DNA from 2 places in the Colwellia sp. MB02u-14 genome. Region 2 is predicted to be linked to the other one. Evidence: riboswitches for the same ligand, from Rfam matches in the RefSeq annotation. Region 2 holds a riboswitch; the other holds the start of a gene.
What was found. Region 2 has a riboswitch for cobalamin ahead of H4J52_RS18575 (TonB-dependent receptor). Riboswitches for the same ligand answer to the same signal wherever they lie in the genome.

Region 1: it holds a riboswitch for cobalamin, as region 2 does, so the genes downstream of both, cobO (cob(I)yrinic acid a,c-diamide adenosyltransferase) here and H4J52_RS18575 (TonB-dependent receptor) in region 2, are expected to answer to the same signal.

The regions. Positions count from the first base shown of each region.
Region 1 is NZ_JACGUX010000087.1:294,000-305,525, reverse strand. Features, by position in the region: gene H4J52_RS17725 (cytochrome ubiquinol oxidase subunit I) at 1-17, opposite strand, end outside; gene H4J52_RS17720 (GbsR/MarR family transcriptional regulator) at 134-679, opposite strand; gene H4J52_RS17715 (DUF2750 domain-containing protein) at 1,282-1,653, shown strand; gene H4J52_RS17710 (sulfotransferase) at 1,708-2,358, opposite strand; gene H4J52_RS17705 (PH domain-containing protein) at 2,365-3,963, opposite strand; gene H4J52_RS17700 (PH domain-containing protein) at 3,956-4,501, opposite strand; gene cobA (uroporphyrinogen-III C-methyltransferase) at 4,618-5,424, opposite strand; gene can (carbonate dehydratase) at 5,428-6,027, opposite strand; gene H4J52_RS17685 (methyl-accepting chemotaxis protein) at 6,630-7,796, shown strand; gene cobO (cob(I)yrinic acid a,c-diamide adenosyltransferase) at 7,956-8,561, opposite strand; cobalamin riboswitch at 8,683-8,827, opposite strand; gene H4J52_RS17675 (M13 family metallopeptidase) at 8,989-11,061, opposite strand.
Region 2 is NZ_JACGUX010000087.1:488,880-500,405, forward strand. Features, by position in the region: gene H4J52_RS18525 (lytic murein transglycosylase) at 1-63, opposite strand, end outside; gene H4J52_RS18530 (DUF6172 family protein) at 216-542, shown strand; gene H4J52_RS18535 (PA4780 family RIO1-like protein kinase) at 567-1,424, shown strand; gene H4J52_RS18540 (pseudouridine synthase) at 1,430-2,212, opposite strand; gene H4J52_RS18545 (hypothetical protein) at 2,322-2,687, opposite strand; gene H4J52_RS18550 (hypothetical protein) at 2,784-3,161, opposite strand; gene H4J52_RS20320 (HAMP domain-containing sensor histidine kinase) at 3,449-5,014, shown strand; gene H4J52_RS18560 (hypothetical protein) at 5,011-5,601, shown strand; gene H4J52_RS18565 (sigma 54-interacting transcriptional regulator) at 5,607-7,016, shown strand; gene H4J52_RS18570 (MarR family winged helix-turn-helix transcriptional regulator) at 7,034-7,480, shown strand; cobalamin riboswitch at 7,889-8,060, shown strand; gene H4J52_RS18575 (TonB-dependent receptor) at 8,156-10,153, shown strand; gene H4J52_RS18580 (cadherin repeat domain-containing protein) at 10,154-11,526, shown strand, end outside.

The DNA of each region.
Region 1 (11,526 bases), 190 kb from region 2:
ATTAAGGTTTCTAACATGATTTACTCCATAAATCCGTTTGAACACTGTTATGTGTTAATAGGATTAACGTATTAACGTGATAATTTTTACCACTTTGGATGCTTTTAAATGGTTAAAAATAGTAAAGTGTTTTTTAGCTTTTTTTCATAAACTTATCCTTCATATCTATAACTTTGCTTACACCAGCCCCAAGCTTCATCAGGGTGTTGAGTTTATCAGGGCTCATACTTTGTAGCTCTGAAGCCCAATGAGTCATAGTTTCCAGCAGATCATGCATTTCATGCATTCTTTCTTGTGCATATTGCTCTTGAGAGTTGGCGGGTTCGTCTAATAAATTATCGCGTAGCAATGATAGTGTTGGGTCAACTTCACGTTTGCGACGCTCTTCAAATATGCGTATTGCCATTTCCCAGATAGACCCAGCAGGCGAGTAATATTCTTTGCGGTCTTTAGGTTTATGCTGAACTTGTACTAACCGCCAAGACTGTAATTCTTTAATACCCATGCTGACATTGCCACGAGAGATATTGAGTGCTTCAGATATTTGTAGCGCGGTAAGTGGTTCGTCATGAATGGTTAGTAGGCCATACATTTGACCAACAGTACGGTTAAAGCCCCAGCGACTGCCCATTTCACCACAGTGCATAACAAACGATTCAATTTTAGTTGTCATTATCATAATTGTGCTTTCTGAACTTTCAGTAATTTCTGAAAGTTTAAACTGTTCTTGATTTAGATCAAGCTTTATTTATGTCTTTGGGTGCTTTATATGGTTCTATTTATGAGGAATGCACCTTAAAATAAGGTGGGGATAAAGGCGTTATGAAAGTTGATTTTCTTAGTGAGTGCTTTAATTCTTTTAACGTTAAGATCAACGCATTTAAACCCTTATTATATCAATGACACCTCATTAAAATTAACACGTTACTATTCGCTTTGGCGAAGGGAGTACTTAAAGATTAACCGGTAATTAATATCTCGCATGCATAACATTATTACGATAAAGATGAAATTTTATAATACTAATTGAAGAATCATGGGGTTTATATGAGTTTTTATGATTACAGAAAAGCTTTACATGATAGTATTTTTTAGGGGCAAAGCTCTTAAACCAAACGTTTGTTACTCTCTTGCAAATGTTTTTTACGCCGCGTAACTTACGCGGCTGTGTTTGCCTAACAGATAATCCTAAAGTCCTTTTTATCATAAATTGTTATGTTAGAAGCGAGTACGGTGTGAGATAATTAATGCCTGCTCATCACTTAATTGATATAAATAATTATGAATACAACAATTTTAAGCACCTTTTTAGCCGACGTTAAAACCGCACAATCGTTTTGGGCACTGCAAGAAAAGTCAGGAGAAGATTGGGTGGTACTTGACTCAATTAACTTTGAAAACACTGACGTTATGCCATTATGGTCAAGCGAAGCACTTGCTCAAACACATTGTATTGATGAGTGGCAAGCATATGTACCGACTAAAATAACGTTAAGCGACTGGTTAGAGTTTTGGCTTGAAGACCTTGGTGAAGACGGCGTTATTGTGGGTATTAATTGGCTAGAAGAATCAAATCAAGCTGAGGATAATGAGTACGTTGAATTAGACCTAGCTGAATTTAGCCAAGCACTTGCTGAAATTGAAGCCTTGTAAAATTCATAAAAAGCGCATGTTGATTTTATGTTTATAAAACTCAATGTGCTGTTGTTATTCTGCTGACAATTCTAAATAGTCTAATAAACTCATGCGGCCATTTTTGGTTGACTCTATTTTTCGCTCATGTTTTAAATCCTTCCATGCGGTAACTTTTCCACCACTATTGAGCTTTTCAAAAATCCCTGTATTACTCCCTTGCGCTATTGATAAAAAACTGATCAATTGTTGGTAACTCGCTGGCTGGCTAACATCTATTGTGAGTAAGTCTTGCGTGCGCTCAGAGAAATATTGCAGCACTTCATGGTTGTGTTGCAAGTAACAACGGGCTAAAAACATGTCATTGTTGATATTTTCTAATGTAAAAGGTGAAAATGTACTTACGTAGCAACGTTTAATAATAGTATTAAAACCACCGTCAGCACGCGTCACATTAATATACATACGTTGTAGCAACTGTTTAATTGAGGGTAACCACTGGTCAGATTTTCGCGCTAAGTAAATAAATTTACTGTTAGGATAAAATTTATCTAAACGTTTAAAGTCAGCAAAGATGGGGGTGTCGGCAATGACTTGTGCTTGATCAAACGTTTTTTGTGTATAAGCGGTATGCGCAACGGTATATCCTAGCTCAAGCATTGCTGCACAAATACTGGTGGTGCCAGAACGAGGTAAGCCGATAATAAATATTTTAGTATTATTCATTAAGGCCTACATCCAAGACTTTTGACTGCTTTCTACTTGGTAAAGCACATCGTCGAGTAATTGATAAGCAAGCTTTTGCTTGATAAAAGGAATGTCCTGAGCGCCTGCAGCGAGTACGATTCTTATTGAACTGAGCTGGTGACGCTCTTGGAACCAACTTTGTTTACATTGAACTTGTTGAGTTTTAAAAATAGGAAAACAGGTATAGTCGACACCAAAATAGCCTTTACGAATATAAATTAAATCATCATCTTTAGCATAGCCCCATCGTAGCCAGCGCATAAAAACTAATACACTCATAAATAAATAACTGGGCGTTAACACCATTAAAAAATTAGCTTTATCAAGGGTGATAAAAAGAACCGAAAGTAGAATAAACATGGGTGAAAGAATATAACCAATATTGCGCAGTAAAAAGCGTTTGCTAATACGGTGGTAATCGATACTCATCATCTTATTATTAGGGTAAACATCGTTTATTAAGGTCAAACACTCATTTGGGTTGATTGACGGCACAATAATACGACTATTTTGTGCACTCGCTTGATATTGATTTAATGCACTATTGCTTTGCTCAAATTTAAGGTTAATACGTTTTAGTATCACATCAAGCCAATCTTGTTGGCGAACCACCATTTGTAAACGTGATAAACGCATGATCACTTCATATTTGGTTAATAGTCCACTGCGACGAATATAACGGTCATCCACTTTACTTAAGGTGAAGTTGTAAAAGGTAATAATAGAACCTGCAATAGAGAAAAGCGTAAAAGGTAATAAAATAATAAAAGTTAAGGTCAGTGCATATAAACCAATTTGCCACATCGGCTTATCTGAAAAGGTAAGAAATTTTTCGAGGTCAATACCTAAACCGTTAAAAAACTCAATAATATATCGTCCAAAGTCATCAAGAAATGGTGCTAAACCACCCATAAAAATCCAAATTCGGTTGTTGGTTATGCCATGAATAACAAGATCAGTGATACCACGAGTATTTAAAATTACTTCATTGTTTTTATTATTTGAAGTTGAATCTTTTACTGTATTGGTACTTTCACCCGCGATAGTCGAATGGGCAACTTGGTGTTGAACTAAAATTTCTTTTTTAAGTTGTTCTGCAAAATCTATTTTTAAGGCGACGACCTTTGCTTCTTGTTTCGCAGAGCCTGCTGTATCCAGTTGTAAGCAAGTAAAGCCAAAAGGTCGATAATATATAGGTTGCTCAAGTTTTACGTTTTGAATTTTAGCAAAAGGCAAGTTAACGTATTTCTTTGAAATTACCCCCGAACGTATTTCAATATGATCTTGATATAACCGGTATTGAAAGAAATAAAAACTTAAAAAGGTAGAGGTAATGATAACCGCGAGCACGCCTAAACCTATAGGAAGCCATAGGTGGGGATACGCGATAAAATTATCATAGCCAATATATAATGCAGGTAAGAACACAAGGATATTACTTAAAAACCCAGCAACAAATTTAGCTAAAAAATAAATAATAGCGATAGGTGATATACGTTGCCAATCTTTAGTGTTTTTTATCGTTTCACTCGGTTGCGTAGTGGCATCTGAGTTGTTATTTAGGGTTTCTGTTGATTTATCCATGATGATTAACATCTTTGTGATCAAGAATAAATTGGCGAATGCTCTCCGCTTTATCTAGTGGTAACCCCGGAATTTCAAATGTGTGCATTGCGCCACCTGCACTGAAAACCTGTAGTGTAGCTAAACCTATTTTACGGTCAATAGGGCCACGTTTTAATTCTACATGTTGAATACGTAACATTGGTTGGCTAACCGTTTTACGAAAAACAACACCGCTTTTATAGCTAAGGTCTTGTTCTCGAAGTGCATAAGACTTTTGTTTGTCAGCAACAATAGTGTAAAAAGTACTGATAAAGCCGACTAAGACTGTAGCCCCAATAAAAAAACTAACAACGTTGTTTGCTGTTGTCGATAGCGGAATAAAACGTTGTAGTAGAGCAATAAATAATACTGAAATAATAAAAAGTGTAGAAAATAAGCTGATATAACGATTACTTTTCGCATAAAGGGGGGATAAATGTTCAAAGGTCAGTTTAGTTAAGTGTGGTAAATTTTCACTTGGTAACACAGCGTTTGAGAAATTGGCGGTTCCCTGCATAGTATTTATTCCTATTATTTAAAGTGGTTATAATTTTTATCAGGGGAATGTTAAGCCCAAGGTAAAATATCATCAATAGTGGTGAAGCACTGAGCGTGAAGTTTACTGAACATTTATTATTTTGGGGATAAATAACCTAAATTTATTAAGTGTTTTTCATCAAAAGTGTTAACAACATCACCAATAATCACCAGCGTTGGTGGTTTTATGTTATGCAACTCAACCAGATGATTTAACCCTGCTAAAGTGCCTCGGTAAACATGTTGTTCAGGATTTGTGCCTTTATAGATAAGGGCTGCTGGCGTCGAAGCTATACGACCGGCTTTAATGAGTTGCTCACTAATTATCGGTAAACTTTTAATGCCCATGTAAAAAACGACAGTTTGTTTATTATCAGTGAGGGTGTGCCAAGGTAGTGATAATTCCCCGTTGTTTTGTACATTGCCGGTAATGAAAGTACAACTTTGAGCAACTTGTCGATGAGTTAAAGGTATGCCAACATAACTTGTACATGCAGAAGCCGCTGTCATTCCAGGCACAATATGACAGGCAATATCATGTTTTAATGCAAATTGTGCCTCTTCGCCACCCCGACCAAAAACAAATGGATCGCCACCTTTTAAACGTAATACTTTTTTATTTTGCTTCGCATGATCAACTAATAACTGATTAATATCATCTTGAGGTACTCGATGCTCAGCTTGTTTTTTCCCCACATAAATACGCTCACAATTTTCAGGTAATAACGCTAAAATTTCTGCGCTTACTAGGCGGTCATAAATAACAACTTCCGCTTGTTTGATAAAGCGAAAAGCTTGTAAGGTCAGTAATTCAGGATCACCCGGACCTGCGCCAACTAAGGCAACCTCACCACAAGAGAAAGGTTGTTTTTTTATCGGTGCATCGGGTATCGTTAAGGTCATTAATTATTTTCCATCGCAAGAGACATTTAAATTTTTCAAAATACCGTCGTGTAAATTATACACAAAGCCATGAACAGTTACGTCTTGGTTTTTTTTCCAAGCATTGACTAATGTCGTGGTATGGCAAACGTTTGCCACTTGTTCAACCACATTGAGATCGCAGAGTAAATTGACCTTTTTTTGGTGATCTTCAACGGCATCGAGACGGTCTTTGTGAAAACGATAGACATCTTTAATATGCCCTAGCCAATTATCTATTAATCCATGACGCTTATTATCAATTGAAGCTATAATTCCACCGCAGCCGTAGTGACCACACACTATTATGTGTTTAACTTTAAGATTTTCTACAGCAAATTGTATAACAGAAAGGCAATTTAAATCGGTATGAATAACTTGGTTAGCAATATTACGATGAACAAAAACTTCACCTGGAGACATACCGAGTAATTCATTGGCTGGTACTCTTGAATCAGAACATCCTATCCATAAATATTCTGGCTTTTGTTGTTCTGACAAACGTTTAAAAAAATGTGGGTCTTCTTTTTTTATGTTGTCAGCCCATTGCTGATTATTATCGAACAAATGTTGAATAGAAGTCACGGAATACCTTGATAAATAATCGATAGATTGATTTTATGAGAATACCGAGTGAAGTGAAAGAAAAATGTCAGATCAATTATTTATGACGTATATCTCTTTCGTTAATAACGTAGGTGTAATCGTCACAATTGAAATTCAATGTAAGCAGGCTAATGACAACGGTAGCTGTTCGACACAGTCGAGTAAAAACAGAAAAAAGTGCTTAAGGTAAAGAATAAAATAGTTAAAAATCTGGTTTTATTCTTCTGACTCAGTAAAATTAAATGCAACCGTAAACTAAAAAAGGCGGCGATTTAGATGGAGTCAATAAAAGTTCAATAGTCAGGCTTTTGATGATGTGGTTTTTATGTATAAAGTTTTAGAAGTCGATATCCCATAAAAATTGCGATGATAGACATATATTGATTTCCTATTTATATTTTATCTGAGTGATGAACCATTAATTCGTTTAAGGATAGCTAAAATAAAATGGTTTTTTTGATCAATAATTAAAATTAACAAATATTGTTAGCTAAAACAGCAAATAATAGGTAATTTATAACGTAATAAAGCCAAGTAGCTTAAATTTAGGCTGTTTTTTAAACTAACACGATGGATACTCTATGTTTACTCGCTTAAGCGTGAAATTACTTATACCAACTGCGGCTGTTGGATTATTAGCCCTGCTATTTGTACTGCTATTTACTGATGAGCTAAGCCAGTCAACAGTTATCGGTATACTCTCTTTTTTAGTGATTGCCCAATTAATATCAGGGTATATATTTATTGAAAAGCAGCTGTCATCTCGATTAACAAGACTACAACACTATCTTACACTTGTCGTTAGTACCAAACAGGCACCTCCTGGGCCGCTAATTGACAAAGGTAATGATGAACTGGCCACTGTGACGAATGAACTCAGTTCATTTATTGGTAACTTGTCAGACGTGCTTGCGGAGTTACGTACGGAATCTGAATCATTAAAAGAAGGTTCCTTTTTACTGGCCACACAAATGACCGACTCCGTTAAAGCCGTTGACGATTCTGCTCGTCAAATAGCGTTAATGGCACACTCTATTGATGAGGTCGCTTCAACCTCTAGCATACTTTCAGACAGCGCTTCACAGGTGAGCGAAACAACAAATCAAGTCATTGCTATTTTATCGCAAGGCATGACCTCCTCAAATACCAGCCAGCAAACAATTGAGGCTTTTTCTGAAGAAGTTACTGAAATGGCTACCGATTTAGCTTTATTACAAACTGAATGTTCTAATATTGGTTCTGTACTTGACGTTATTCGTGGTATCGCAGATCAAACAAACTTATTGGCCTTAAATGCTGCGATTGAAGCGGCAAGAGCCGGTGAACAAGGTCGAGGCTTTGCGGTTGTTGCAGATGAAGTAAGAGCGCTCGCTCATCGAACACAAGAAGCAACCGTTGAAATCCATTCTATGGTGGAAGGTTTACAAGAAAAATCAACGAATGCAGTGACGGCAATCTCTCGTGGTCAAATTTTGACACAAGACAGCTTAACGCATTCTGCTGAAGTTGTTGAAGCGCTAGAACAAATAGGGCGTGTGTTTAATGAAGTTAATGCGCTAACGTCCCAAATTGCGAGTGGCACTGAACAGCAGCAGCAATCTACAGCGTCGGTTAATACGAATATGGCTGAAGTTGCTTCATTGAGCCAAGATATAACGAATGGCTTAAGTTCTGTTGCGCAACATGCTGAGCAACAGCAAAAAGTATCTATAGATGTTGCGACAAGCTTAAATAGAATTTGTGTTTAGTGAACGCTAACAGCTAGCATTGAACATTTAAAAAAGCCCATATTACATGGGCTTTTTTATGTTTAGTCTGTTCTTCGATATCCTGTTTTATAAAACGTTCTTGCTTGCTATATGTCATTTTTTGCAGGAATATTAGGCTTTATAAGTAATGATTTTCTCTTACCAATCAATGCCTTTTTGCGCTTTTATATTGTTATCAAAAGCATGTTTTATTGATTGTACTTCACTGACTGTATCTGCGAGTTCGAGTAATGAACGATGCGCACCACGGCCGGTGGCTATCACATGTTGCATCGGGGGACGATTCGCTATGGCATCAAGCACTTCATCAAGATCAAGGTATTTAAATGACAGCATGTAGGTTAGTTCGTCAAGTAACACAACATCAACACTTTCATCAGCTAATAGTTTCTTAGCTTCTTCCCACACAATTTTCGCTGCAGTAATGTCAGCGGTTTTATCTTGTGTATTCCAAGTAAAACCGGTTGCCATAACATGAAAAGGTACGCCAAGTTTCTCAAGAACATTTCTTTCTCCACAAGCCCAAGTGCCTTTTATAAATTGAATTGCGGCAGCATTCAAGCCATGACCAACTGCACGAGTTAGTGTACCAAACCCTGATGTTGATTTACCTTTACCATTGCCTGTGATAACAATTAATATACCGCGTTCATCTGTTGCCGCGTCAACTCTAGCATCAACTTTGTCTTTGACTTTTTGCATGCGCGCTTGATGTTTTTCGCTTTTTTGTGTTTCGTCAACCATGAGTATTCCTGTTGTGATTATAGTGATTTTAAAGAGGAAAAAAGGCAAGGCTAGCGTTAAGGATAGTCCTTAACGAGTAGCAAGTTACCGCGTGTTCCCGCACGATTTTATTGATCTTAAAATTTCTGCTATTAAAGTCATTAGGTATGCTGACTCATTGAATCCTTATAAAACAGTAGACAATTTACAGTTGCGGGTACAGTTAAGGTTTACACCTTATTCCCTAAATACTTTACGTGTAGCTAGTTTACGATATTTATATTTATTTACAATATGTAGAGGTGTTAAAGGCTGTTGATTTACTATTTATGCGGTTAACTTTGTGCCGCTATATTTTATTTTTAGTCAGTGTAAAGTCATAAAAAATGCCAACAATATTTGTTGGCATCTTAGTCTTCGTTTATTGTTCTTTAGCTCAATATTTTGCTTACCAAATTTTTACACGTTTTTCAGGAGCAATATACATAGCGTCACCTTCTTTAATGTTAAACGCTTTGTAGAATTCAGGCATGTTAGATAAAGAGCCTAATGCGCGGAATTCGCCCGGCGAATGAGGGTCTGTCGCTACCTGGTTACGTAACGATTTTTCTACCTTCTTTCCACGCCATACTTGAGCAAAACCCATGAAGAAACGTTGGTCTCCAGTAAGTCCATCAATTACAGGAGCTTCTTTACCATTTAATGAGGCAATGTAAGCTTTATAAGCGATAGTTACACCAGATAAATCACCGATGTTCTCGCCTAAGGTTAAAGAACCGTTTACATTTAAGTCTTCAAATACAGAGTAGCCATTGTATTGTGTTACTAAGTCGTCAGTGCGAACTTTAAATGCAGCTAAATCTGCTTCAGTCCACCAGTTACGTAAGTTACCGTCGCCGTCGTATTTACTCCCTTGATCGTCAAATCCGTGGCCCATTTCATGACCAATAACAGCGCCAATACCGCCATAGTTAACAGCGTCGTCAGCCGCTAAATTGAAAAATGGTGGTTGTAAAATAGCTGCCGGAAATACAATTTCATTTTTAGTTGGATTGTAATAAGCATTTACCGTTTGAGGTGTCATTCCCCATTCTTGCTTGTCTATTGGTCCACCCAATTTAGCCACTTCCTTTTGATGAGAAACGTCACCTGAACGCATGCTATTTCCTACTAAATCATCACCTTTAATAACAAGGGCAGAGTAATCTATCCATTTATTAGGGTAACCAATTTTAGGGTCAAAACTTGCTAATTTTACGTGAGCAGATTTTTTCGTTTCATCAGACATCCACTCTAATTCATCAATACTTGCGCCGTAAGCCCCACGTAGGTTTTCAACAAGTTGTGTCATACGCGTTTTAGCTTCTGGTTTAAAGTGACGGCCTACATAAACTTTACCAATAACTTCACCTAAGTTACTGTTCACAACCGCAACACCACGTTTCCACATTGGACGTTGTTCTTTTTGACCACGTAATTGTTTTGAATAAAAATCAAAATTTTCATTATCTAAATCAGCGGTTAAAGAACCTGCAAAATTACTTAATGTGTGGAAGGTTAGATAGGTTTGCCAATCAGCTAACGAAGTTGCAGCGAATGTTTCGCCAAAACCTTTAACAAATGAAGGTTGGTTAATTATTATATCTTTTTGTGCTGTTACGCCCTGAGCTGCAAGATAAGCGTTCCAGTTAAATGCATCAGTCACTGTGTTTAAGTCAGTAACGTCAAATTTATTGTAACGCTTATCGCTGTCACGAGTCTCAATTTTTGTCCAATGAAACTCCGCTAATTTAGTTTCAATTGCCATAATAGTTTGAGCGGCAGCTTTACCATTTTTCAAACCCGCTAAATTGAACATGTTTTCAATGTGAGCTACATAACCTTCACGTAATGCGGCAAAGCGCTCTGTTTCATCAAAGTAATAATCTTTGTCTGGTAAACCTAGACCGCTTTGCCAGATATGTGTGGCATAGCGAGTTGAATCTTTTGCGTCAACGCTGATATAAAAGGCTAATGGGCTGCCTACGCCATTTTTTTGATTTTCACCAAAAAATGTAGCTAATTCATCTTTATCTTTTAAGCTATTGATGCTGTCAAATAAAGGTTGTACAGGAGTGATACCAGCAGCGTTACGTGCATCGGTGTTCATGTACGAACGGAATAAGTCAGCAACTTTTTGTTCATCGCTACCCATTTTTAAGTTTTCTGTCGCGGCTAATTCTTCGATGATTACTTTTACATTGTCATCGGCTTCATCACGTAAGTCATAAAAAGCACCAATAGATGTTTTGTCGCCAGGAATTTCATTACTGTTCAACCATGCGCCGTTAACATAACGGTAGAAGTTGTCTTGTGGACGAACAGATAAATCCATGTTCGCTTTGTCGATACCTGAAGCCAACGCTGTTTTTTGCATGGCTGGCATTTCTTGTTTCGTTGTATCAGTGCTTTCTGTATTGTTGTTGCAAGCGGCAAGCAACAATAACGAAGAACATAACGCACTTGTTATTATTGTTTTCATTGAAGTCTCATCTTTAAGTTAAAAATATTTGTTATAAAATATTTGTTATAAAATATTGAACGCATTGATATTAAAGGGTTACAGCGTTATTTACTAGATTCAGACATGAATTTTTACATAATGCTTGAGCAACCCCGTATTTTATTTTGTACATTACATGGATAGATAACGCTGAGCTTATTGTAATTCCCTGAAAATTATATAATTATTACTACTTGAGTTTTTTTTTACGTTTACTTACGGGATTTTTCCTGCCAAATAAAACATCGGCTGTGATATGCTTAACCCCTTATCTAAGTGAGTATTTCCTTCTTAAATGCCATTTAAATTAAGGTGACAGAACTAATGAGCCTAAACTATCAACGACAACCAGTTAGATTGAGTTATAGCCGACTATTACGGTAAAAACGGAAAAACCAAAAAACCATAGGGTATTAGGCCCTTTGAAAATGAGCACGTAACAAG
Region 2 (11,526 bases):
TAAGGGCAATGTTGTTAATGAAGCAAAAACTAACTGAGAGAAACGTTTAATAACGGATGACATAACAGAAAAACCTTATAAAAAATTGAATAAAACATCGAAAAATATAACCAAGTTCACTTTAGCAAAGAGTAACTGTCGCACCCAAGGAAAAATTAACGTAAAATGCGGTTCATATGTAACAAATTCTCTTAACAATATCATTTAGGAACGTCATGAAAAAAACATTCAACATCACTCACCCAAAAATTAAAGTTGCTCGCTTATTTGAAGGTGTAAAACATGATGTGAAAAAATACATAAAAAGAGAAAGAAACAAAAAATTGCCTACTGGCGTTGATTTTTGGGATTTTGACTCTAAATATGGTATTACTGAAGCAGACGCAGAAGTTGTACACTTATCTGCACTCAATAAACATATCGACGAAGCTGAAAAGCTTGGCTTAACTTCATTCTATTTAGAAATTGTCGTAAAAGAAGGTTTCCGTTCGATAAAACCGCTTGGTGAAGACGAAAACTTCGATGAACTTGACGAAGAATAACTTCAAAGCCGATTTAATTAAATAATGAAAATACCTAAAAGACTACAACCCCTGGTTGACGACGGACTGGTTGACGAAGTAATCAGTCAATTAATGAGTGGTAAAGAAGCCACTGTATACATGGTACGTTGTGGCGATGAGATTCGCTGCGCCAAAGTATATAAAGAAGCCAATAAACGCAGTTTCAAAAAAGCCGCTCAATACCAAGAAGGTCGAAAAAGCCGTAATAGCCGTCGTGCACGCGCGATGGAAAAAGGCTCAAAGTATGGTAGAAAACAACAAGAAGATGCTTGGCAGAATGCCGAAGTTGAAGCCCTTTATACGTTAGCTGCTGCTGGTGTACGTGTTCCACAGCCCTTTGGTTGTTTTGAAAGTGTGCTATTAATGGAGCTGATCACTGATGGGGAAGGCGATGTTGCACCGCGCCTAAATGATATTATTCTACCAAGCGAACACGCTATAGAAGACCATCTAATTATGATGAATTATGTAAAGATCATGCTTTGTGAAGGTATCATTCATGGTGATTTGTCAGAATTTAATGTACTTGTTGACGAATACGGCCCGGTAATTATTGATTTACCACAAGCGGTTGATGCCTCGGCAAATAATAATGCTAAAAGCATGTTACTTCGCGATGTAAATAATATCACCGAGTATTATGCTCAATTTGCTCCTGAATTAGCAAAAAGCAAATATGCTCAGGAAATGTGGGCATTATATGAAAAAGCAGAATTAACACCTGAAACTCAATTGACCGGTTTATTTAAAGAAAATACTAAATCAGCAGATGTTGATACAATATTAGAGGAAATAAAAGCGGCATTTGCAGAAGAACAGGAGCGATTAGAGCGAATTAGTGATGCCGATGAACTTGATTAAGCTTATTATTCTGATTCTGTAACAGCCGTAGTAAAAATGTCCCTGATTTCTTTGTCAGTTAAAAATCGGCTCTTTCCTAGAGCCAAATCTTCATCAAGTAATAAGTTTCCGATGGCTTGTCGATGCAAGCCTATAACGGGATTACGAAATCGGCCAAACATCCGCTTAATTTGATGATATCGCCCTTCTGTTAATCTAACCTCTGCAACATATTGATGACTTTGTTCATTAGCCTGATTAGTAATAATCTTTAGTTTTGCTGGTTTAGTGGTAATCTTTTCAAATTCAAAAAACATCCCCTTCGCAAATGCTAGGGCATAATCATCCGTTAATGGGTTTTGTAAGGTAACCTGATAACATTTTTCTACTTTATGCTTGGGAGAGGTGAGCCGTTCTGACCAACGACTGTCGTTAGTCAGCAACAATAAACCTGAAGTGTTTAGATCAAGGCGACCAACAATATGTAAATTGTTTTTGTCTTCACTGGTATCCTCAGAGAATAACCTTTGTTCTTCAAGTAAATTAATAACAGTTTTATGTTGCTTATCTATCGTCGCACTCACGACGCCAATGGGTTTATGCAGCATTATATAGAGCGCTTGGTTATCTTGTAACACTTGACCATCAAGTGTTATTTTTGAAAATTTATCAATACGCTCGCCAATATCACTTGATACACAGTCATCTACGCATATCCGTTTTTGCGCTAACATCAATCGTACAGATCTACGGCTAATATTGCAGTGTTCACTGATAAAGCGGTCGAGACGAGCGGTGCTTAATGACATAAGTAGGAATTTATTTTATCGCGCTATTAAAGTGCTGGCTATGTTATACCTATTACATTAAAAATAAAGTGAATATACGTACTTAATGTATAAAGTCAGTAAGAGGGCTTTAACGAACGAGCTTAAGTATCGTTTGTTGTTTCACTGATTTTACTGGCGTGATATCGACACTCTCAGCAATCAGTTTATTGTTTTTAAAGCGGTCAAAGTGTGCTTTTTTTATTGTCATTTGTTGACAAACTTTATAAAAGGCTTGGAAATCTTTGCGACTAAATTTTTCATCCTCACGTGTCAGCAAACCATCAATATAAGCGTTATCTCCATTTACCGTTAGATTGGCAATGGCCGTATAAGGTTTACCGTACTCCTCAACACGAAGAGCGCGCACAGTTTTTATCTCAAAAATCCAATCATCAACTTGTACAAATCGAGGCATTGATTCTACGGGTACTTTGTTAGTGAGTTTGTTGTCCATAATAATCTTCTACTGGGTATGACATGTGAGAAAAAATCCAACTGCGTAGGTGGCAACAGTCGGAAGTTCGTGTCTAATAATGTTAAAAAGATACAGTTAATTTTTCATTTTCATTTTCATTTTTAACGCAGCCAGATAACTTTTTAGCTCACCTTCACTGATTTCAGTATCCGCATTTTTGTCAATATCTTTAAAGTGCTTCACTAATTGATCATCTTTACTCGCAATAACTTCTGCTTCATTAAGTGAACCATTTTTATCATGGTCAAGTTGTGTCAATAATGTAGGGATACTTTTGTCGACCTTAACCCATTTATCAGCAGACAACACTTGAGTCGCAGCAGGCTTAGTAACAACTTGTTCAACCACGGAAACTTCAAGACTTGCAACGTTATCTTCTGCGCTTACAAAATACGAAGCTAATGCACAGGTACCAACAAGTAGAGTGACTTTTTTCAAGCTAATAGAATTCATTTTAATTCCTTTATTCATAGAGTTCATGGATTTATTTTAATCAATATAAGGGTTAACACAATAGACATAGCAGGAATTGAACCATAAATATAAAACGCTGATATTATTAGATAAATACTTAAAAGCTACCCAAGAACTTCTCCAATGTGTCGCCATTTGGCAACAGAAAAACTGTTGATAAAAATAATGAGCAAACGTTAACACTAACAATGGATAAAATAATTGAAGTAAAACAGTAACTAACTCATAATAAAATTTCAAAACCCGCTATTACAGGGTTTAAAGTAGTGTCTCAAATAAACGACATGGTTGTTTTTTCTTTTAATAAAACTAAACTACTCATCTCATTAATCGTTGTGGCATCCATGAAACAATTAAACTTCCCTCATTTTCTAGCGATTAACGCGTATTCTATTAAAAAGCTCAGCATTTTAGGCTTTTCTTTGGTTGCTTTGCCGTTAGTAATAGCTTTACTGTATAGTGCGAATCAAATTTCATTACTTTCTCATCAAAGTACATCGGCTATTTTTAATGTCGCTGAGCTCGTTAAAACAAATCGGCAAATAAATTTTACCTTAGCCAAAATGGAAAGAAGTGCTAGTCAGTTTTTGATACTAAAAGATCAAGACTTATTAACTGCTTATTTAAGACACGAGCAAGCTATTTTAAAAGCCATGGCTAGTAATCCATTGTTTAATAAAGACAAAAACTTAAATCGGCTAAGTAAAGAATTTTCTCAAGCGATTGAATTAGTTCACCGTTATTTAACGTTGCACCCATTGGAAACGTCGTCATTAGCATCGCTACAAGTACATTTTACTGAACTTGTCTCTATCCGAAAAAAAATAGCTGAGCAAAGTAACAATTTATTAATCTCGCAAGCACAGCAGATTAAAGCATCGGCCAACGATGTTAGACACGACATGCTAAAAAGCCTGATGATCATTCCCTTCACTTTAATCATCGCAGCAATTTTTATCTTTTTAATAACTAAGCCGCTCAAACAATTATTAAAGAAAATACAGCATTTAGCATTAGGAAACTTCGACAGTGAAGTCACATTTAACGGCTCCCCCGAAATGAAAGAAATTGCTGACGCCTTAGAAGTTATGCGTAATCGCTTGCACGCACTGGAGTTACAAAAATCAAGTTTTATTCGTCATATCTCTCATGAGCTAAAAACACCACTGGCGGCAATTAGAGAAGGCACCGAATTACTTTATGATCACAGTGTTGGGGAATTAAATGCTGAACAACAAGAAATTTCTAATATTATTCGTCGTAGTGTTACCCGCTTACAACGCTTAATTGAAGACCTACTAGACTTCAATATTGTGCTTGATTCAACCAGTTTGCAAGATGCTGAAACCGTTGAATTATCATTATTAGTTGCGCAAGTATTACAACAAAGAAGTTTAGATATTAAACAGAAAAACTTAACAGTTGTGTATAAAAGTGCGGCAATAAAACTCAAAGCTAACGGGAAACAATTAAGTGTTATTTTAGATAACCTCTTATCAAATGCGATTAAGTACTCTGATGAAAACAACGTTATTAACATAGTGTGCTCACTCAATGATAATACGTTGTTGTTGAGTATTATTGACCAAGGTATCGGTATAGCTGACGGCCAACAAGAGAAAATATTTGATGCTTTTTACCAAGGCATTCCTGCAAAAAATGCAAAAATCAAAGGCAGTGGTCTAGGACTAACCATTGTAAAGGAGCTACTGATGCGACTCAATGGCACCATTGAAATAAAAAGTAATACCGGTATAAATAGTGGTACCGCAATGACAATCACCTTGCCTCATGCTTTTCTAGTGGAAACTAAAATGGGAGTAAAGGCTTGATGATATTTTCAACCAATAAAAACCTTCTCGTTATTTTTACACTAGCGTTACTCTCAATATTAAGTGGTTGTCAGTTACTAAATAAAACAACTCCAGATATAACTGTTGAAAGTAAAATCATTGACTATACGCAGTATTATTTATCTTTAGTAACCTTAACTGACAGTCAATTGGCAGATAAAGTTCGCCAACATCAGTTAGTCTTATTCGACAGTAATGAAGCTGTAACGCAAAATAAAATGAATAATAACGATGCTATTCAATGGCAATTAAAATCAGTATTGCTTTTTTCACTGCCTCATTCGTCTGTTCACAATCCGTTTACCGCAAAAAGTATCTTAAACAAGCTTTCACTCATTGATCTCAAAAACAGCGATATAACTGAGGCCGACTTTGCCTTTTATAGCATGCTAAAAATACAACTCAATGAACAAGTGTTACGTCTCAATGATCTATCACAAGCAAAGAAAGCGCTTAACGCCATAAAAGAAGCTTCCGTGCAGCAACAGCAGCAATTTAAAGCATTACAGCAGCAGATCCTTCAGCTAAAAAAAATAGAACATACTATTAATGAACATGGACAGTAAAGACGATGGTTTTAACCAATAATCACAAAAAAATCGATGAAAAACAACGCGAGAAGATACTGCTTGTTGATGACGATCCCAGCTTATTAAGATTACTGGGTATTCGGCTATCAGCGGCAGGTTATCAAATCGAGTCAGCAAGTAGTGCCAAAATGGCATTAGGCATATTAGAAACTTTTCCTCCACAATTAGTGATCAGCGATCTGCGCATGGAAGGCATGGACGGTATGGCACTTTTCGAAATAATTCGTCAACAACAACCCAATTTACCTGTCATCATTATGACCGCCCACGGTACTATTCCTGATGCTATTAGTGCGACAAAACAAGGGGTTTTTAGCTTTTTAACCAAACCTTTTGAAAGCCAAGAGCTGTTATCAACTGTACAAGAAGCCATACGTTTACAACCACAAAATAGTGCGCACAATACCAATGCAAAAGCTGACATTTGGCGTAAAAAGATAATTAGTCGCAGCGCTGTGATGTCGTCATTATTACAGCAAACCTATCAGGTTGCTCAAAGTGATTTTAGTCTATTGATCCATAGCGCAAGCGGAACCGGTAAAGAATTATTAGCGAAAGCGGTTCACTTAGCAAGCAAGCGTAACAGTAAAAAATTCACCGCCATTAACTGTGCGGCCATACCCGAACAATTGTTAGAGTCAGAGTTATTTGGTCATTGCAAAGGCGCTTTTACTGGCGCTGATAAAAACCACCAAGGACTTTTTCAGTCAACCGATGGCGGCACTTTATTTCTTGATGAAGTGGGTGATATGCCAATGAGCTTTCAAGTGAAATTATTACGAGCTCTGCAGGAAAAAGAAGTTCGCCCGGTCGGGAGTACACAATCAATAAAAGTTGATGTACGTATTATTGCTGCAACCCATAAAAACCTTCAAGAAGCCATTATTGATAAAAGCTTTCGTGAAGATCTTTATTACCGCTTAAATGTGGTTGAACTCACCTTACCAACACTCGCTGAGCGCCGTGAAGATATTCCTTTACTTGCCCAGCACTTTTTAAGTGTAGCGATCGAAAATACGTCTCATAAAATTAATGGTTTCTGCCAAGAAGCGATGGAAGTTTTAATCAGGGCTGACTGGCCAGGAAATATTAGACAATTACAAAATGTCGTTGAGCAATGTGTCGCTTTATCAACAGAGCCATTAATCAGTGAAAGCTTAATTAATAATGCATTGCGTACTCAAAGTGCACAGCTGCCTTCTTTTCAAGAAGCGAGAGAAAAATTCGAGCGCGACTACTTAGCCAAATTATTAAAGACTACCGAAGGTAATGTTTCACAAGCAGCCAAAATAGCACAGCGGAATCGTACAGAGTTCTATAAACTATTGAAAAAACATCACTTGAATGCAGAATTATTTAGAGTGGATAACGATACACCTTCACAAGATTAGCTGAGAATACATAGACGATGAAAAGCTTACACTTAACAGAATTTTTTCCTTATCAGCTCACTCAACTACAAGCAAAAGTGAGTGATAATATTGCTGAAATTTATACAGGAAGGTTTGAACTTTCTCGTCAACAATGGCGTGTTTTAGCCAGTTTAGGTAACGGAGAGTTGCTATCAGCAAAGCAAATAGGCGAGCAAACAAATTTAGAAAAAATGCCAGCAAGCCGCGCAATAGCAAAAATGCAGACCCAAGGCTTGTTAGTTAAAAATACTGATAAAAGCGATAAACGATCTTCATTGTTAAAACTAACAGCGCATGGCTTAGCTATTTATCAACAATTAATACCGATGGCTTTACAACGTGAAGAAGAATTATTGTCTGTTTTGAGTGTTGAAGAAAAAAATCAGCTCGCTAATATTATTGAAAAATTAACCTTAAAATCAGTGGATATATCGAATAAATAACAATGACTATTATCGCTGATAATGACTAGCCAAACTCACCATTAAACAGCCTAGATAAAATTAATAGAGATTAAAATAGACAATAAAAATCTACAGCAGAGCCTAGGTTTTATCGGTTGTCATTAAACGACTCGTTATTAATTAAAAAGAATAACTTCCCGTAACTAAAATCTCAGTAACTTCAAAAAATTCCTCGCCAGATCATCGTTAATGCCATCAGATAAAATAGTCTGACAACAAAGTTTTCTGATGATAGGTCATGGTTTACGTCTGAACTTAAAGGGCTGGATCAAAATAAAGAGTAAATGACGTTGCTTTAAAACCAGTCAAACGATTAGAGCTAACTAGCCATAAACTATAGATTTAATACTCTAACTATTGACAAGCTATATCAATCAACTCAGAATAGCGCCTTAAAATTGATTAGGTGCTCAACACTTATACTTTAACAAGGTATGAATTAGAGATAATCGGGAAGTTAGTACATGCAATGCATAATTCTAACGCTGCCCCCGCAACGGTAATACTTTACGCTACGTGAAGTTAAGCCCGGAGACCGGCCTAAACAATATCAAATGACTTGCAGTGCGGTGGGCGCTACGGAAATCTAATGACATTAGCAATAGCTATTTGTTATAACCCTTCCGTACCTCCCTCAAAATTTTTTGAGGTGTTATGTTTTCTTATTTACGTTATACATTTGTTATTATTTCCATCGTGATGCCTGCACTTGCGCAAGCAGAAGTTGTGTTAAGTAATGATATAGAAGTCATTGAAGTTGTTAATGACCAGTCATTTAATACACCTAATTATCAAGTATTACATCGCGAAAGCTTTATATACTCATCGCAAACGCTTGCTGATATTTTACAGTCGATAAATGGCATTCAAATTCGGGAAATAAGTGGTATTGGTAACCCTGTATCTATTTCAATTAGAGGGTCGAGCAGTAAGCAGGTACAACTTTATATTGATGGTCAACTTATTAACGATAGTCAATTCGGTGGTTTTGATTTAAACCAAATACCCACTGAACAAATAGAAAGTATTGAAATCAGTAAAAACCAAGCGATTGGTACTGGCGCTACCCCTATCGGTGGAGTCATTCGCATTAACACTTATAACCCCACTGAAGACTCGAGTAAATTAACCCTGGCCATGGGCTCCTTTGGCTATCAAGAAGTTAATGCGCTTTATAATAAAGCATTTAAAACTCACAGCCTGTCTTTTGGTGGTCATTATATTAACAGTGACAACGATTACGATTTTATCGTTCCTGCGGGCTTTAGTAATAGTGATACGCCTGATAGGCAAGCATTAAGAAATAATGAGTTTACAAAAAAGTCTTTTTTTATAAACAACATATTCCAATTTAATCAACATCAGATCAGAGTCAATGTACAATATAACGATCAAGATAAAGCACTGCCTAATTACCAAAACAACTCCCCTGAAAACAATTCGACGTTAAGCTCTGAAAACTTACGCTATAGCTATCAACATCAATGGTTAAGCAAATCACCCTGGCTAAATTCAATTGAATTTGAAGCCTACGCTGAAAATAAAGATGAGCGTTATATTTCAAGTCCCGACTCGATAAAACTTGATATCAATGATTATGAAACAACAAAAAAACATATCGGCTTTAAACCTTACCTTACATGGAAAGACTTTAATCTATTGCCATTTGTCAGTTTTAATAAACAAAATTTCAGCTCTGTTAGCGAACACAACGGAAAACCAACACAATGTAATGGTATAGCGTCATGTGATATTTCAGCAAAACAAGAACAACTCAACATAGGCTCCCGCATCGAGTGGCAACCCGAGTCACTCCCCATAGAAGTGTATACATTGTTCAGTAACCTACAAGAGAAAAACTCAAACATAGCGATTAATCATTCCAGTGCAGCTAAGTTTGTAGCCAATGATAATTATCAAACAACTGAAGTCGGGTTAAGCTTTAAACAAGGTAATTTAAAAGTTACCAGTAACTTAAGTAATGGTGTAAGAACACCGACATTGTACGAATTATTTGGTGATAGAGGCTCCTTTAAGGGTAATGATAATTTATTGCCAGAAGAAGCAAAAACACTCTCAATGGGCGGGCAATACCTTTACAAAAATCTGTCTATATCTTCATCTATTTACCAACAAAAATTAGAAAATTCAATTGTCGCCATTTTTAATTCAAGTAATGTCGGTAGCTATAGAAATGTCAGTAATGCAGACTTGTTAGGCATTGAAATTCAAACAAATTATCAATTATTAACACAATTATCTTTCGCGCTACAAGCCAATATTATAGACAGTGAAACCACATCAAAATTTGTCGCATTTAATAAGAAGAAACTACCGGGTATATATCATCAACAGTACAGCGTAGCGTTGAAATACAAGGTAAATTCCGCATGGAACATGTCATTTAAAGTCAGTAAAGATAAAGACTTGTACTTCAATCTCATTAACAGAATTCAAAATAATAACGGTCATATAGGTAATGGTAATCCAGCCAACCGCACCGTATCAGATTTTTCAGTCAACTGGAAAAAAGGCAAACATAGAATATCTTTTGCCGCCAATAATTTATTTAACGATAAATACCAAGATCTTGCAAATAGAACATCGCAGGGTCGCAGCTTAAAAATAAAATACACCATTAAGGGATTTTAAATGTTAACTCGCTTTAAAAAACACATATTACCATTAAGTTTAGTACTGGGCACTGTTGCTCTTGCAGGCTGTGGCGGAAGTTCAAAAAGTAATGTCGCACCCATAGTTACCGGCGCAAGTAGCCCAACGATAGAAGAAAACACAACCGCTGTTGGCACCTATAGTGCTACTGATGCCGATGGAGACGCTATAGTACTTTCACTTACGGGTGATTCAAGTGGTTTATTTAGCATCACACAAAGTGGTGAATTAAGCTTTATGGATGCTCCTGATTTTGACAGCGGTGAAGTCGGTCCTTTCGCCATCACAATTGTTGCAACGGATGACAGTAAAAAGAACTTAACGGGAGAATTGGCTATTCAAGTAAGTGTAGGTGATGTGAAAGACACACCATCGTTCGCGGTTGTTCAAACAGTCGCACCTGATTTTTCAGGCTCTGAAGTTGTGACCTTAGACCCAATTACAGAGCAAGTCACCAAAGGCTATTATATTAAAGATGCCTCTGACTATACTGTTCGTAGCTACAATAAAGACGTTTTTCACCTTGGCCGTTATAACATTGATTCTATCTCAAAATATAATGCTGATGCCCTTGATACAGAAGTTTGGTCATATACAACCCAAGATACTGGTGATTCAAATACTCGAAATCCCTATGACTTAGTGTCGGTCAATGAAAGCAAAGCTTATCTTTTACGTTACGGTTCAGACAAAGTTTGGATTGTTAATCCTCAGGCAACACAATTTGAAGATTTCAAATTGGGTCAATTAGATCTATCTAGCTACATCGCTGATAACAATAGTAATGGCACACCAAACCCTGCCTCAGCGACAATTGCTGACGGTAAACTGTTTATTGTTATGCAACGTTTATCAGACTCTTTTTCACCAAACACCGCTTATGTAGCCGTTTTTGATACAGCGACAGACCAAGAAATTGAAACAAATGCTAATGAAAATGATAATCTTAAAGGTATTCCGCTTCAAGGCTTAAACCCACTGAGCCATAGTATAGTGAGTCAAGGAGATACGGTATATGTTACAACACGTAACTCATATACCAGTACTGACTTAACTATGAGTCGCATCGAAGCGATTGCAACAAGTGATTATAACTTGAGCAGTGTTTTGTCTGCTGCAGATATTGAAAATAATACCGGTGCTTTTATTGGTTCAAGCGTCGTTGTATCCGAAACAAAAGGCTATTTTGTTGCCAGTGAAACATTTTTTACGCCAAGTTATTATGAGCTTTCAACGGTATATACCTTTAACCCAACAACGGGTGTTATTGCTAATGAAAAGATAGCCGCTACGGGTACTGAACAAATTAGCTATATTGCTTTAGATGCTGCAAACTTTCTTTGGCTTAGCGT